One region of the Streptomyces sp. NPDC044984 genome, then DNA from elsewhere that is predicted to be linked to it. Evidence: riboswitches for the same ligand, from Rfam matches in the RefSeq annotation. Region 1 holds a riboswitch; the other holds the start of a gene.
The links. Region 1 has a riboswitch for thiamine pyrophosphate ahead of thiO (glycine oxidase ThiO). Riboswitches for the same ligand answer to the same signal wherever they lie in the genome.
Positions count from the first base shown of each region.

Region 2: another riboswitch for thiamine pyrophosphate. It lies ahead of AB0A94_RS05225 (thiamine ABC transporter substrate-binding protein); the one in region 1 lies ahead of thiO (glycine oxidase ThiO).

Region 1 covers NZ_JBEZBE010000011.1:45,051-51,994, reverse strand. The annotation lists gene metF (methylenetetrahydrofolate reductase [NAD(P)H]) at 1-186, opposite strand, end outside; gene thiE (thiamine phosphate synthase) at 294-959, opposite strand; gene AB0A94_RS14330 (Rv2175c family DNA-binding protein) at 1,269-1,634, opposite strand; gene AB0A94_RS14325 (FAD-dependent oxidoreductase) at 1,711-2,952, opposite strand; gene AB0A94_RS14320 (hypothetical protein) at 2,985-3,323, opposite strand; TPP riboswitch at 3,366-3,477, shown strand; gene thiO (glycine oxidase ThiO) at 3,475-4,641, shown strand; gene thiS (sulfur carrier protein ThiS) at 4,638-4,838, shown strand; gene AB0A94_RS14305 (thiazole synthase) at 4,841-5,635, shown strand; gene pknB (Stk1 family PASTA domain-containing Ser/Thr kinase) at 5,859-6,944, shown strand, end outside.
Region 2 covers NZ_JBEZBE010000003.1:289,593-296,536, reverse strand. The annotation lists gene AB0A94_RS05235 (ABC transporter ATP-binding protein) at 1-119, opposite strand, end outside; gene AB0A94_RS05230 (iron ABC transporter permease) at 120-1,721, opposite strand; gene AB0A94_RS05225 (thiamine ABC transporter substrate-binding protein) at 1,769-2,851, opposite strand; TPP riboswitch at 2,932-3,037, opposite strand; gene rlmN (23S rRNA (adenine(2503)-C(2))-methyltransferase RlmN) at 3,073-4,185, opposite strand; gene AB0A94_RS05215 (phosphatidate cytidylyltransferase) at 4,344-5,468, opposite strand; gene frr (ribosome recycling factor) at 5,468-6,025, opposite strand; gene pyrH (UMP kinase) at 6,147-6,905, opposite strand.

The DNA.
Region 1 (6,944 bases):
GTAGGTCACGGAGACGAAGTCCGGGGCGACCGCCTCGACCCTGCGCAGCGCGCTCCACAGGTTCCGCTCACCCTTGGGGGTCTTCGGCGCCGAGAACTCGAACGAGAACGTCGTCTTGCCGGAGGCGAGCATGTCGCGCACGGTGCGTGCGCGATCAGTCCTGGTGGATGCTGTTCCGAGGGCCATACCGGCAGGTTAGCCAGGGGTCGGCGGTCCCCCAACCGGATGCGGGACATTTGTCTGGAATGCCGACTTGTTGTCCATCCCTTGGACAAACCTGAGACACGCGGGGGTCATCCGGCGTCCACGGGTGCCGCCTGCCGCAGCCGCTTCGCGAACCCGGCCGCCGCCGCGCCCGGGTCGTCCGCCTCGGTGACGGCTCGCACGACGACGACCCGGCGGGCACCGGCGTCCAGCACCTCGTCGAGGTTGCCGAGGTCGATGCCGCCGATGGCGAACCAGGGGCGCTCGGTGCCCAGGGCGGCGGTGTACCGGACCAGACCGAGACCGGGGGCGTGGCGGCCGGGCTTGGTGGGGGTGGGCCAGCAGGGCCCGGTGCAGAAGTAGTCCACGCCGGGCTGGACGGCCGCCGCGGCGGCCTCGGCCTCGGCGTGGGTGGAGCGGCCGACCAGGACGCCGTCGCCGAGGATCGCGCGGGCGGCGGGGACGGGCAGGTCGCCCTGGCCGAGGTGGAGGACGTCGGCGCCGGCGGCGTGGGCGACGTCCGCGCGGTCGTTGACCGCGAGCAGCTTGCCGTGCCGGGCGCAGGCGTCGGCGAGGACCGCCAGGTGCTCCAGCTCCTCACCGGCCTCCATGCCCTTGTCCCGCAGCTGCACGATGTCGACCCCGCCGGCCAGGACCGCGTCCAGGAACTCCGCGAGATCGCCCTGCCGCCTGCGGGCGTCGGTGCACAGGTAGAGCCGGGCGTCGGCGAGCCGGGCGCGAGCGGTGTCGGTCATAGGAGGGTCCCCCCGGAGTGGCGGCGGCGTACGGACCCGGTGGGCCCGGTGTGTCGGCGGCGGGCGCTCGCGACGGTCACGGACCGGGGCGGCACACACCGCAACGGACCCTATGCCGCCGCACCGGCGACCGCGAGACACCCCTCACGGCTGCCTGCACGCCCCCCGCACACCGCGAGACGTCCTCGACCGGTGCGCGAAGCCCGGTCCGGGAGCCGCCCCGGCCGTGGCGCCGGCGTGGACCGCCCCCACGGCCGGGGCTGATGCCCCGGCCGTCGTCGTTCGCTCTGTCCGGTCGGTCGGGTGCGGTCAGACCGCGAGCGCCTGGGCCCGGCGCTTCACCTCCGTGCCGCGGTTCTCGCTGAGCGCCTGCGCGGGCGTGCCCGGCAGGGTGGGGTCGGGGGTGAAGAGCCATTCCAGCATCTCTTCGACCGTGAAGCCGTCGTCCCGCAGGAGCGTCAGGGTTCCGGTCAGGCCCTTGACGATCTTGTCCCCGTCGATGAAGGCGGCGGGCACGTGCAGCGCGCGGTTCTCACCCCGGCGCACGGCGATGAGCTGGCCCTCCTTGACCAGCTGCCGGACGCGCGTCACCTCGACGCCGAACATCTCGGCGATGTCGGGGAGAGTGAGCCAGGCGGGGACGAGAGCATCGATCTTTGCGTCAATCTCGGTCACGGGACAAGCCTGCCATCTGCCACTGACAGTCGGAAGTCAGCCCCGCCCACCTGGGCGGACGCGCCGGGCCGGGGTGTCACGCCGTCGCCGACTTCAGGGGCCGCGCCGGGTCCGCCAGCAGCTCCGCGTCCATCGCCGTGCCCGCCTCGATCAGCCTGCGCCCCTGCGCCAGGTCCCGGGGCCGTCCCACCGCGAGCAGCGCGACCAGGCGGGACTCCCGCAGCCAGCAGACGCTCCACGCCGCCTCGGCGGGGTCCCCGCGCCACACCATCCGGTCGGCGCCCGCGTGGTGCCCCGCGTACTGCACGAAACGCCCGAACTGCTCGGACCAGAAGTACGGCACCGGATCGTAGACCGCCGGCTCCCGGCCGGTGGGCGCGCCCAGGACGTTCACGGCGACCGTGCGCGGCCCCTGGAGGGCGTTGTCCCAGTGGTGGACCAGCAGGCGCTCGCCGTAGCGCCCGGACGGGAAGGACGCGCAGTCGCCGACCGCGTACACGTCCGGCAGGGAGGTCGCCAGATGACGGTCGGCGGCGACCTCCCCGTGCGCCCCGAACTCGATCCCGGAGCCCGCCAGCCAGGCGGTGGCGGGCCGGGCCCCGATGCCGACGACCACGGCGCCCGCGGGCAGCCGCGTACCGTCGTCCAGGACCACGGTGCCGGGCTCGACGCGCTCCACGCGCGCGTGCGTGCGCAGCGTGACGCCGGCCTCCGCGTACCAGGCGGCCATCGGGGCGGCCACCCCGGCGGGCAGCACCCCGGTGAGCGGCCGCTCCTCGGCCTCCACGACGGTGACCGCGCAGCCCGCCTCGCGGGCCGCCGTGGCGAACTCCGCGCCGATCCAGCCGGCGCCGACCACCACGATGTCGTGCTGCCGCGCGAGCACCGGCCGCAGCCGCGCGGCGTCGTCCAGGGTGCGCAGCAGATGCACGCCGGGCACGCCCTCCGTGCCCGGCAGCCGGACCGGTTCCGCGCCGGTGGCGACCACCAGGACGTCGTACGGGACGGGCCCGGCCTCCGTGTCCAGCTCGTGGTCGCCGGGGCGCAGGCCGAGCACCTCGCAGCCGAGCCGCAGTTCGATGCCGGCGTCCTCGAAGTCGACGTCGAAGGCGGAGTCCTCGGCCTTGCCCAGCAGCACCGCCTTGGACAACGGCGGCCGGTCGTACGGCTGGTGGGGTTCCGCACCGATCAGGGTCACGGTGCCGGTGAAACCCTGCTCCCGCAGGGCGAGGGCGGTCTGCACGCCGGCCATGCCCGCGCCCGCCACCACCACCCGCCGCGGCTCCGGCCCTCCCGGCTGCTGCGTCTGCTCGCTCACCCGATCACCTTAGACACCCGGCACGGCATCGATCAGCCGAGCTGCTCCACCACGCTCGTCCCGCTGCCCGGCTGCGACTCCCACGCCCAGCTCTCCTCCAGCCGTACCCGTCCGTCGGGCAGCTCCACGACCGTCGACACGCAGTGCCCCGAGGAGGTGGTGCCGTCCCGCTTCAGCTGCACGTACCGGAAGTCCAGCCGGTCCCCCGCGCGGGTGCCCACCAAGTGCCCGCGCACGACGTCGCCGCCCGCGTACTCGGCCCAGATCTCACCGCCCCGCTCGTGGTAGACGAAGCGGGTGCGGGTGCCGACCTGGCCGGGGGCCTGGTCGGCCACGGGGGCGAGGACGAGTCCGTCGAGCGATGGTGCCACGCGGGGGCTCCCTTACAAGCGCGTTGCTAGGGTGGCCAACGTACAAGCACTCGCGGGAGCCCGGACGCACCGGGCTGAGAGGGAGGCTGGCGGCCTCCGACCGTACGAACCTGATCCGGGTCATGCCGGCGAAGGGAGGGGCTGGACGCCCATGTCGCCCACGCGCACCTCAGACGTCCTCGTCGTCGGGGGCGGAATCATCGGTCTGGTCACGGCCTGGCGGGCCGCGCAGCGCGGTCTCGCCACGACCGTGGTGGACCCCGAGCCGGGCGGCGGCGCCGCCGAGGTGGCCGCCGGGATGCTGGCCGCCGTCACGGAACTGCACTACGGCGAGGAGACCCTGCTCGGTCTGAACCTCGCCTCCGCGCGGCGCTATCCCGGCTTCGCGGCCGAGCTGACCGAGCTGACCGGCCACGACCTCGGCTACCGCGCGTGCGGCACGCTCGCCGTGGCACTGGACGCCGACGACCGCGCCCACCTGCGGGAACTGCACGCCCTGCAGCAGCGCTCCGGGCTGGACTCGCAGTGGCTGTCCGGGCGGGAATGCCGGCGCCTGGAGCCGATGCTCGCGCCGGGCGTGCGCGGCGGCCTGCGGGTGGACGGCGACCACCAGATCGATCCGCGGCGGCTGGCGGCCGCGCTGGTCACCGCCTGTGAGCGCATGGGCGTGACCGTCCACCGTGCCTGGGCCGAGCGGCTCGTCGTCGCGGGAGACCGCGCGACGGGCGTGGTCACGGCCGACGGCACCGGCCTCGGCGCCGGGCAGGTGGTGCTCGCCGCGGGCAGCCTCAGCGGGCGGCTCGCGGGCGTCCCCACGGACGTGCTGCCGCCGGTGCGCCCCGTGAAGGGGCAGGTCGTACGGCTGACGATGCCCGCGCGGCACGGTCCCTTCCTGAGCCGGACCGTGCGGGCCGTGGTGCGCGGCAGCCACGTCTACCTGGTGCCGCGCGGGAACGGCGAGCTGGTGGTCGGGGCGACCAGCGAGGAGATGGGCTGGGACACGACGGTGACCGCGGGCGGCGTGTACGAGCTGCTGCGCGACGCCCACGAGCTGGTCCCCGGCATCACCGAGCTGCCGCTGACCGAGACCCGGGCCGGACTGCGTCCCGGCTCCCCCGACAACGCGCCGCTGCTCGGCCCGACCGGTCTCGAGGGGCTGCTGCTGGCCACCGGCCACTACCGCAACGGCGTCCTGCTGACGCCGGTCACCGGCGATGTCATGGCGGAGGTCCTGACCACCGGCGCCCTGCCGGAGGTGGCCCGTCCGTTCACCCCACGGCGCTTCGGCGCCGCCGTCCGCACGGAGCAGCCCGCATGAACGTCTCGGTCAACGGGGAGCGCCGGGAGTTCCCGCCCGGCACCGCTCTCGACCTCGTCGTGAAGTCACTCACCGCGGCGCCCTCGGGGGTGGCCGCCGCCCTCAACGAAACCGTCGTCCCGCGCGCGCAGTGGCCCGCCACGCCCCTCCGTGAGGGTGACCGCGTGGAAGTCCTGACCGCCGTCCAGGGAGGTTGACCATGGCCGACGATCCGCTCCTCCTCGGCGGTACGTCCCTCACGTCCCGCCTGATCATGGGCACCGGCGGGGCGCCGAGCCTCGACGTGCTGGAGCGGGCGCTGGTGGCGTCCGGGACGGAGCTGACGACCGTCGCGATGCGGCGCGTGGACCCCTCGGTGCACGGGTCCGTGCTGTCGGTGTTGGAGAGGCTGGGCATCCGGGTGCTGCCGAACACTGCGGGGTGCTTCACCGCCGGGGAGGCGGTGCTCACCGCGCGTCTCGCGCGGGAGGCGCTCGGCACGGACCTGGTCAAGCTGGAGGTCATCGCCGACGAGCGGACCCTGCTGCCGGACCCGGTCGAGCTGCTGGACGCGGCGGAGACGCTGGTCGACGACGGGTTCACGGTGCTGCCGTACACGAACGACGATCCGGTGCTGGCGCGGAAGCTGGAGGACGTGGGGTGCGCGGCGGTCATGCCGCTGGGGTCGCCGATCGGGTCGGGGCTGGGGATCCGCAACCCGCACAACTTCGAGTTGATCGTGGAGCGGGCGGGGGTGCCGGTGATCCTGGACGCGGGGGCGGGGACCGCGTCGGACGTGGCGCTGGCGATGGAGCTGGGGTGTGCGGGGGTGATGCTGGCGTCCGCCGTCACCCGGGCGCAGGAGCCGGTGCTGATGGCTTCCGCGATGCGGGGGGCGGTGGAGGCGGGGCGGTTGGCCCGACTGGCGGGGCGGATTCCCCGGCGGTGGTACGCCGAGGCGTCGTCTCCCGCGGAGGGCTTGGCCGTGCTGGATCCGGAGCGGCCTGCTTTCTAGGCGCCGCTGCGGACAGTCGTGCCGCTGGGGCGATGGGGGTCCCCCGCTCGAGCGGAGCCGAGAGTGGGGGAGGGTGGGCGCAGCGGCACCCGGTAAGCGCGGCGAGCGAAACTCACCCCCGGCAGAGCACGACCGGCCGCAGCCAGGTAACACAGGTCACAGGTCCGCTCCAACAGCGGTTGAACGGGGCGGGGGTGTCGGTGGGGCCTCGTAGACTCGCTGCGTGGACACGACCCTTCAGGACCCTCTGGTCGGGCAGGTGCTCGACGGCCGGTACCGCGTCGAGGCGCGGATCGCGGTCGGCGGGATGGCCACGGTCTACCGGGCCGTGGACACCCGTCTGGACCGCATCCTCGCGCTCAAGGTGATGCACCCCTCCCTCGCGGCCGACGGCTCGTTCGTCGAGCGGTTCATCCGCGAGGCGAAGTCGGTCGCCCGGCTGGCCCACCCCAACGTGGTGCAGGTCTTCGACCAGGGCACCGACGGGGCGTACGTCTACCTGGCGATGGAGTACGTCGCCGGCTGCACCCTGCGCGACGTGCTGCGCGAGCGCGGGGCGCTCCAGCCGCGCGCCGCGCTGGACATCCTGGAGCCGGTGCTGGCCGCGCTCGGCGCCGCGCACCGGGCCGGGTTCGTGCACCGCGACATGAAGCCCGAGAACGTGCTGATCGGGGACGACGGCCGGGTCAAGGTCGCCGACTTCGGGCTGGTCCGGGCCGTGGACTCGGTGACGAACACCACGGGCACCGTGCTGGGCACGGTCTCGTACCTGGCCCCGGAGCAGATCGAGAACGGTGTCGCCGACCCCCGCGTGGACGTCTACGCCTGCGGCATCCTGCTCTACGAGATGCTGACCGGCGAGAGGCCGCACGACGGCGACTCCCCCGCGATCGTGCTCTACAAGCACCTGCACGACGACGTGCCGGCCCCGTCGGCCGCCGTGCCCGGCATGGCGTACGAGCTGGACGAGCTGGTCGCGTCGGCGACCGCCCGCAACCCCGAGGTCCGCCCGTGCGACGCGGTGGCGCTGCTCGCGCAGGTCCGCGCGGGGCGCGGCCGGCTCACCGCCGAGCAGCTCGACACGGTGCCGCCGCAGGCGCTGGCGTCGGAGCACGACAACGCGGAGGACCGTACGAGCGTCATCCCGCGCTCCCTGACGGTGCCCCGCCCGCTGCCCGTCAACGAGGACGAGCCCGCGGACCCCGTGCACCGCACCAGCCGGTTCTCCTCCCCGCCGCCGCTGCCGCCGCGGCGCCGGACGGCGCTGCGGCGCGGTCCGATGGCGATCGTCGTGGCCGTGCTGCTGGTC
Region 2 (6,944 bases), on a different contig from region 1:
CCGCTGCCGCTGGGGCCGAGCACGCACACGATCTCGTGCTCGGCGACCCCCAGGTCGACGGCGTCCAGCACCGCCCGCCCGCCGAAGCGGACGGTCGCGGCCTGAAGGCTCAGCAGCATCTAGAACTCCCCGGTCCGGTCGGTCCGCAGCCGCTCCAGCACGAGCAGCGCCACCGCGCACACGATCATCAGAATCGTCGACAGGGCCATCGCCTGCCCGTAGTTGAGGTCTCCGGGCCGCCCCAGCAGCCGCGCCACGGCGACGGGCAGCGTCGGACTCTCCGGCCGCGCGATGAACACCGTCGCCCCGAACTCGCCCAGCGACACCGCGAACGCGAATCCGGCGGCGATCAGCAGCGCCCGCCGCACCAGCGGCAGGTCCACCTCCCGCCACGCCCGCCACGGCGACGCCCCGAGCACCGCCGCCGCCTCGCGCAGCCGTACGTCCACGGCCCGCAGCACCGGCAGCATCGTCCGTACGACGAAGGGGACGCCGACCAGCGCCTGTGCGAGCGGGACCAGGATCCAGGAGGCACGGAGGTCCAGCGGCGGCTCGTCGAGGGCGATGAGGAAGCCGAAGCCGACGGTCACCGCGGACACGCCGAGCGGCAGCATCAGCAGCGCGTCGAAGCCGCGCACCAGCCGTCCCGCGTCCCGCCGGGTCAGCGCCACGGCCGCGAGCCCGCCGATCACCACGGCGATGGCGGTGGCGGCGACGGCGTACCGCAGCGAGTTGCCGACCGCCTCGATCGGCGCGACGAGGAACACTCCCCCGTCGTCCTCGGTCAGCGTCCGGTAGTAGGTGGACCCGGCGTCGCCGAAGGACCGTTCCACCAGCACCGCGAGCGGCAGCAGGATCAGTACGGCGACGGTGGCGACGACTCCGCCCAGCAGCGCCCACTGCCCGGCGCCGCGCGGCCGGCGTGCGGTCACCGAGGCGTCCACCAGCCGCAGCGCGGTCTCCCGGCGCCGTACGGTCCAGGCGTGCAGGGCGAGGATCGCGCCCACGGCGACGAACTGGATCATCGTCAGGACGGCGGCCGTGGACAGGTCGAAGATCTCCGAGGTCTGCCGGTAGATCTCCACTTCGAGGGTGGAGAAGGTGGGACCGCCGAGGATCTGCACCACGCCGAAGGAGGTGAAGGTGAACAGGAAGACCATCAGCGCGGCCGCCGCCACGGCGGGCGCGAGCGCGGGCAGGGTGACGGACCACCAGGCCGCGAACCGCGAGGCGCCGAGCATCCGCGCGGCCTCCTCCTGCCGCGGGTCGAGCTGGGACCAGAGCCCGCCCACCGTGCGTACGACGACGGCGTAGTTGAAGAAGACGTGCGCGAGCAGGATCGCCCACACCGTGGTGTCCAGCCGCAGTCCCCACAGTTCGTCGAGGAGCCCGCCGCGTCCGACGAGCGCCATGAACGCCGTACCGACGACGACCGTCGGCAGCACGAACGGCACGGTGACCACGGCCCGCAGCACCTGCTTGCCGGGGAAGTCGAAGCGGGCGAAGACGTACGCGCCGGGCAGGGCGATCAGCAGGGTGAGGGCGGTGGAGACGAGGGCCTGCCAGGTGGTGAACCACAGCACCTGCCGGACGCCGGACTGCGCCAGTACGTCCCCGATCCGTCCGAGCTGCCAGGTCCCGTCGGTCCTCAGTCCGCGCGCGACGATCGCGGTGACGGGGTAGGCGAAGAAGACGGCGAAGAACGCGACGGGCACGGCCATCAGGCCGAGCCGCGCCGCGCTCCCGCGCCGCCTCGCCGCGGTCCGCGTCACTTCAGTACGAGCGAGGTCCACGCCTTGACCCACTGGTCACGGTTGTCGGCGATCTTCGCCGGGTCCATGGTCTGCGGGTCCTTCGCCTGCGGCCCGAACTTCACGAACTCCTCGGGCACCCGGGCGCCCTCCAGCACCGGGTACACGAACATGTTGAGCGGCATGTCCTCCTGGAACGGCTTGCTGATCAGGAAGTCGAGCAGCGCCTTGCCGCCCTCGGGGTTCCTCGCGTTGCTCAGCAGGCCCGCGTACTCGACCTGGCGGAAGCAGGTGCCCTCGGCGACACCGGTGGGCGCGGTGTCCGGCTTCGGGTCGGCGTAGACGACCTCGGCGGGCGGCGAGGAGGCGTACGACACCACCAGCGGCCGGTCGGCCTTGGCCTGCTTGCCGCCGGCCGAGCCGGAGAACTCCTCGTTGTAGGCCTGCTCCCAGCCGTCGACCACCTTGACGCCGTTGGCCTTGAGCTTCTTCCAGTAGTCCGGCCAGCCCTCGTCGCCGTACTGCGCGGCGGTGCCGAGCAGGAAGCCGAGGCCGGGCGAGGAGGTGGAGGCGTTCTCGACGACGAGGAGGTCCTCGTACTCGGGCTCGACCAGGTCGTCGAAGGTCTTCGGCGGGGTCAGGTCGTGTTCGTCGAACCACGCCTTGTCGTAGTTGACGCAGACGTCGCCGCTGTCGACGGGGGTGACCCGGTGCTTGTCCCGGTCCACCCGGTATTCCGGCAGGACCTCGTCCGATCCCTCGGCCTCGTACGGCTGGAACAGCCCGTTGTCGAGGGCGCGGGAGAGCAGGGTGTTGTCGACGCCGAAGAAGACGTCGCCCTGGGGGTTGTCCTTGGTCAGGACGGCCTTGTTCACGGCCTGCCCGGCGTCGCCGTCCTCGAGGACCTTGAGCTTGTATCCGGACTGCTTCTCGAAGGCGGCGACGACGTCCTTCGACACGGCCCACGAGTTGTGGCTGACGAGGGTCACGGTCCTGGACCCGCCACCGCTCGCGTCGTCGTCGCCGGACGACCCGCACGCGGACAGCGTGACCAGCCCCAGCCCGACGGCCAGGACCGTGATCTTCTTGGTGATGCCCACTTGATTCCTCCTGGAGTGACCAGGAAGAGACGCGGCCCTGCCCGGGTCCCCGCTGCGGGGTCCCGGGCAGGGCGCAACAGCTCGAGTGATGACCGATCTCCCTACCCAGAATGACCTGGGCCAGGTTCGGAGGGTCTGCGGCCGGTGCCGCACTCTCAGCGCTGTGGCGCTCCCCTGTCGGAATATGAAGATGTGCTTACCTCTGGCTTACGCGAGTCACATTACCTCTCGCTCGCGGCGAGCTGACCACACGCCCCGTCGATCTCCTGTCCACGGGTGTCCCGGATCGTCACCGGCACACCGTGCGCGGCGATCGCCTCCACGAACGCCTTCTCGTCCTCGGGACGGGAGGCGGTCCACTTGGAGCCGGGGGTGGGGTTGAGCGGGATGAGGTTGACGTGCACCGGTCGGCCCTTGAGCATCCGTCCGAGCCGGTCACCGCGCCAGGCCTGGTCGTTGATGTCCCGGATGAGGGCGTACTCGATGGACAGCCGCCGCCCCGACTTGGCCGCGTACTCGAACCCGGCGTCGAGCACCTCGCGCACCTTCCACCGCGTGTTCACGGGGACGAGGGTGTCGCGCAGTTCGTCGTCGGGGGCGTGCAGCGAGATGGCGAGCCGGCACTTGAAGCCCTCGTCGGAGAACCGGTGGATCGCCGGGACGAGACCGACGGTGGACACGGTGATGCCGCGCTGGGACAGGCCGAGCCCGTCCGGCTCGGGGTCGGTGAGGCGGCGGATGGCGCCCACGACCCGGTTGTAGTTGGCGAGCGGCTCGCCCATGCCCATGAACACGATGTTGCTCAGCCGCGCCGGGCCACCGGGCACCTCGCCGTCCCGGAGCGCCCGCATCCCGTCCACGATCTGGTGCACGATCTCGGCGGTGGACAGGTTGCGGTCCAGCCCGGCCTGCCCGGTGGCGCAGAACGGGCAGTTCATCCCGCAGCCCGCCTGGGAGCTGATGCACATCGTCACCCGGTCCGGGTAGCGCATCAGGACGGACTCGACGAGGGTGCCGTCGAACAGCTTCCACAGCGTCTTGCGGGTGGTGCCCTGGTCGGTCGACAGGTGCCGGACGACCGTCATCAGCTCCGGAAGCAGCGCTTCCTGCAGCTTGCCGCGCGAGCCGGCGGGGATGTCGGTCCACTGCTCCGGGTCGTGCGCGTACCGCGCGAAGTAGTGCTGCGAGAGCTGCTTGGCGCGGAACGGCTTCTCGCCGGCCGCGGCGACCGCCTCCTTGCGCTCGGCGGGCGTGAGATCGGCGAGGTGCCGCGGCGGCTTCTTCGCTCCGCGGGGGGCGACGAAGGTGAGCTCACCGGGAACGGGACGGGCCACGGTCGGGCAACTCCTCAGGACGACGGGGCCTGGCTCACTCCGCACGGGCGGGGACGACGGCACCACTGTGCCTGGGCCAGGAGACGACCCGCGCGGGGCGGGAACGTACGGAAGGGCCCGCGGTACACCGCGAGCCCTTCCAGAGTACCTGTTCGCCGTCAACCCGATCCGACGAAGATCACCAGCAGCAGCCACACCACCGGTGCCGTCGGCAGCAGGGAGTCCAGGCGGTCCATGATGCCCCCGTGCCCCGGGAGCAGCGTGCCCATGTCCTTGATGCCCAGGTCCCGCTTGATCATGGACTCGCCCAGGTCGCCCAGTGTGGCGCTGGCCGCGACCGCGAGGCCCAGCAGCAGGCCCTGCCACCAGCTGCCGCCGTCGATCAGGAACTCCATGCACAGCGCGCCGACGACCATCGCGAACGACACCGCGCCCAGCAGGCCCTCGCGGGTCTTGCCGGGGCTGATGCGCGGGGCGAGCTTGGTCCTGCCGAAGCGCCAGCCGACCGCGTACGCGCCGGTGTCGCTGACGACCGTCAGCAGCAGGAAGGTCAGGACGCGCCACGGGCCGTCGTCGGCGGTGAGCATCATCGCGACGAAGGTCGCCAGGAACGGCACGTAGAACGCCGCGAAGACGCCCGCCGTGACGTCCTTGAGGTAGCCCTCGGGCGGCGCCGCCATGCGCCAGACCAGCACCGCCAGCGCGGTGAGCGCCACGGCGACCCACGCGCCCTCGGCCCCCCGGACGTACCCGGCGACGACCATGGCCGCACCGCCCAGCGCGAGCGGTACCAGGGGCGCCTTGATGCCCTTGCGCTCCCGCAGCCGCGACGTCAGCTCCCACAGGCCCACCACCACGGCGAGCGCGACCACGCCGACGAAGACCGCCTTGACGACGAACAGCGACGCGACGATCACCACGCCGAGTCCGACGCCGACGCCTATCGCGGCGCCGAGGTCCCGCCCCGCGCTCTTCTTCTGCGGTGCGGGTGCCGGCTGCGGGGCGTCGGGCATGGGCTCCGGATTCTGCGGCACCTCCCCCGGAAGGGGGCGGGCCCGCGTCGGCTCGTCTCGGAACGGGGGGCCGCTCAGCCGAGCGGCCCCCCGGTCCACATCCTGGTCTCCGCCGTGTTCGGGTACGTCGGGCACGATGGGCATGGGACGCGTGTGCTGCGCGTTGTGCGCATCGTACGCGGGACCCGCCGGAGCGGCCCCCCAGCCTTGCCCGTGGTCGGACGGCCCCCAGTACCCGGTCTGCGGCGTCCCCCAGGAAGAGTCGTTCATCAGACCTCGAGCAGCTCCGCTTCCTTGTGCTTCAGGAGCTCGTCCACCTGGGCGACGTACTTCGCGGTGGTGTCGTCGAGCTCCTTCTCCGCACGGCGGCCCTCGTCCTCGCCGACCTCGCCGTCCTTGATCAGCTTGTCGATGGCGTCCTTGGCCTTGCGGCGCACGGAGCGGATGGAGACCTTGGCGTCCTCACCCTTGCCCTTGGCGACCTTGATGTAGTCACGGCGGCGCTCCTCGGTGAGCTCGGGGAACACCACCCTGATGATGTTGCCGTCGTTGCTCGGGTTGACGCCCAGGTCCGAGTCGCGGATCGCCTGCTCGATGTTGCGCAGCGCGCTCTTGTCGAACGGCGTCACCACGGCCATGCGCGGCTCGGGCACGGAGAACGAGGCCAGCTGGTTGATCGGCGTCGGCGCGCCGTAGTAGTCGGCCACGATCTTGTTGAACATCGCCGGGTGCGCACGGCCGGTGCGGATCGCGGCGAAGTCCTCCTTGGCGACCACGACGGCCTTCTCCATCTTCTCCTCGGCCTCGAGGAGGGTCTCTTCGATCACCACTTGCTCCTGCGTGTCTTGAGTAGGCCCGGCCGCGGTTCCTCTTCAGGGGCGGCGGCCGGCTGCGTCGCGTCTTCTTCCTGCACGGTTCCCGACCGGCAGGACATTGTCCATCCCCCGGTCAGCTGCGGCCGGCTTGGTCGCCCACCAGCGTGCCGATCTTCTCACCCTTGACGGCGCGGGCGATATTGCCCTCCTTCAGAAGCTCGAAGACGACGATCGGGAGGCTGTTGTCACGGCAGAGCGTGACGGCCGTGGCGTCGGCGACCTTCAGGTCCCGGGTGATGACCTCGCCGTAGCCGAGCGCGTCGAACTTCACGGCGTCGGGGTTGGTCTTCGGGTCGGAGTCGTAGACGCCGTCCACACCGTTCTTGCCCATGAGCAGCGCCTCGGCGTCGATCTCCAGGGCGCGCTGGGCGGCGGTGGTGTCGGTGGAGAAGTACGGCATGCCCATACCGGCGCCGAAGATGACCACACGGCCCTTCTCCAGGTGCCGTACGGCGCGCAGCGGGATGTAGGGCTCGGCGACCTGCCCCATGGTGATGGCGGTCTGCACGCGGCAGTCGACGCCCTCCTTCTCCAGGAAGTCCTGGAGGGCGAGGCAGTTCATCACGGTGCCGAGCATGCCCATGTAGTCGGAGCGCGCGCGGTCCATGCCGCGCACCTGGAGCTCGGCGCCGCGGAAGAAGTTCCCGCCGCCGATGACGATCGCGATCTGCGCGCCGTCCCGTACGACGGCCGCGATCTCACGCGCGATGGCGTGCACCACGTCGGGATCGACGCCCAGGCCTCCGCCACCGGAGAAGGCCTCTCCGGACAGCTTCAGCAGAAACCGGCCGCGTACTTTGCCGTCGTCGCTCTTCTCAGCCTTGGTGGTCATCGTCGGATCCCGCCTCTTTCACGTGTTGCACATACGAAG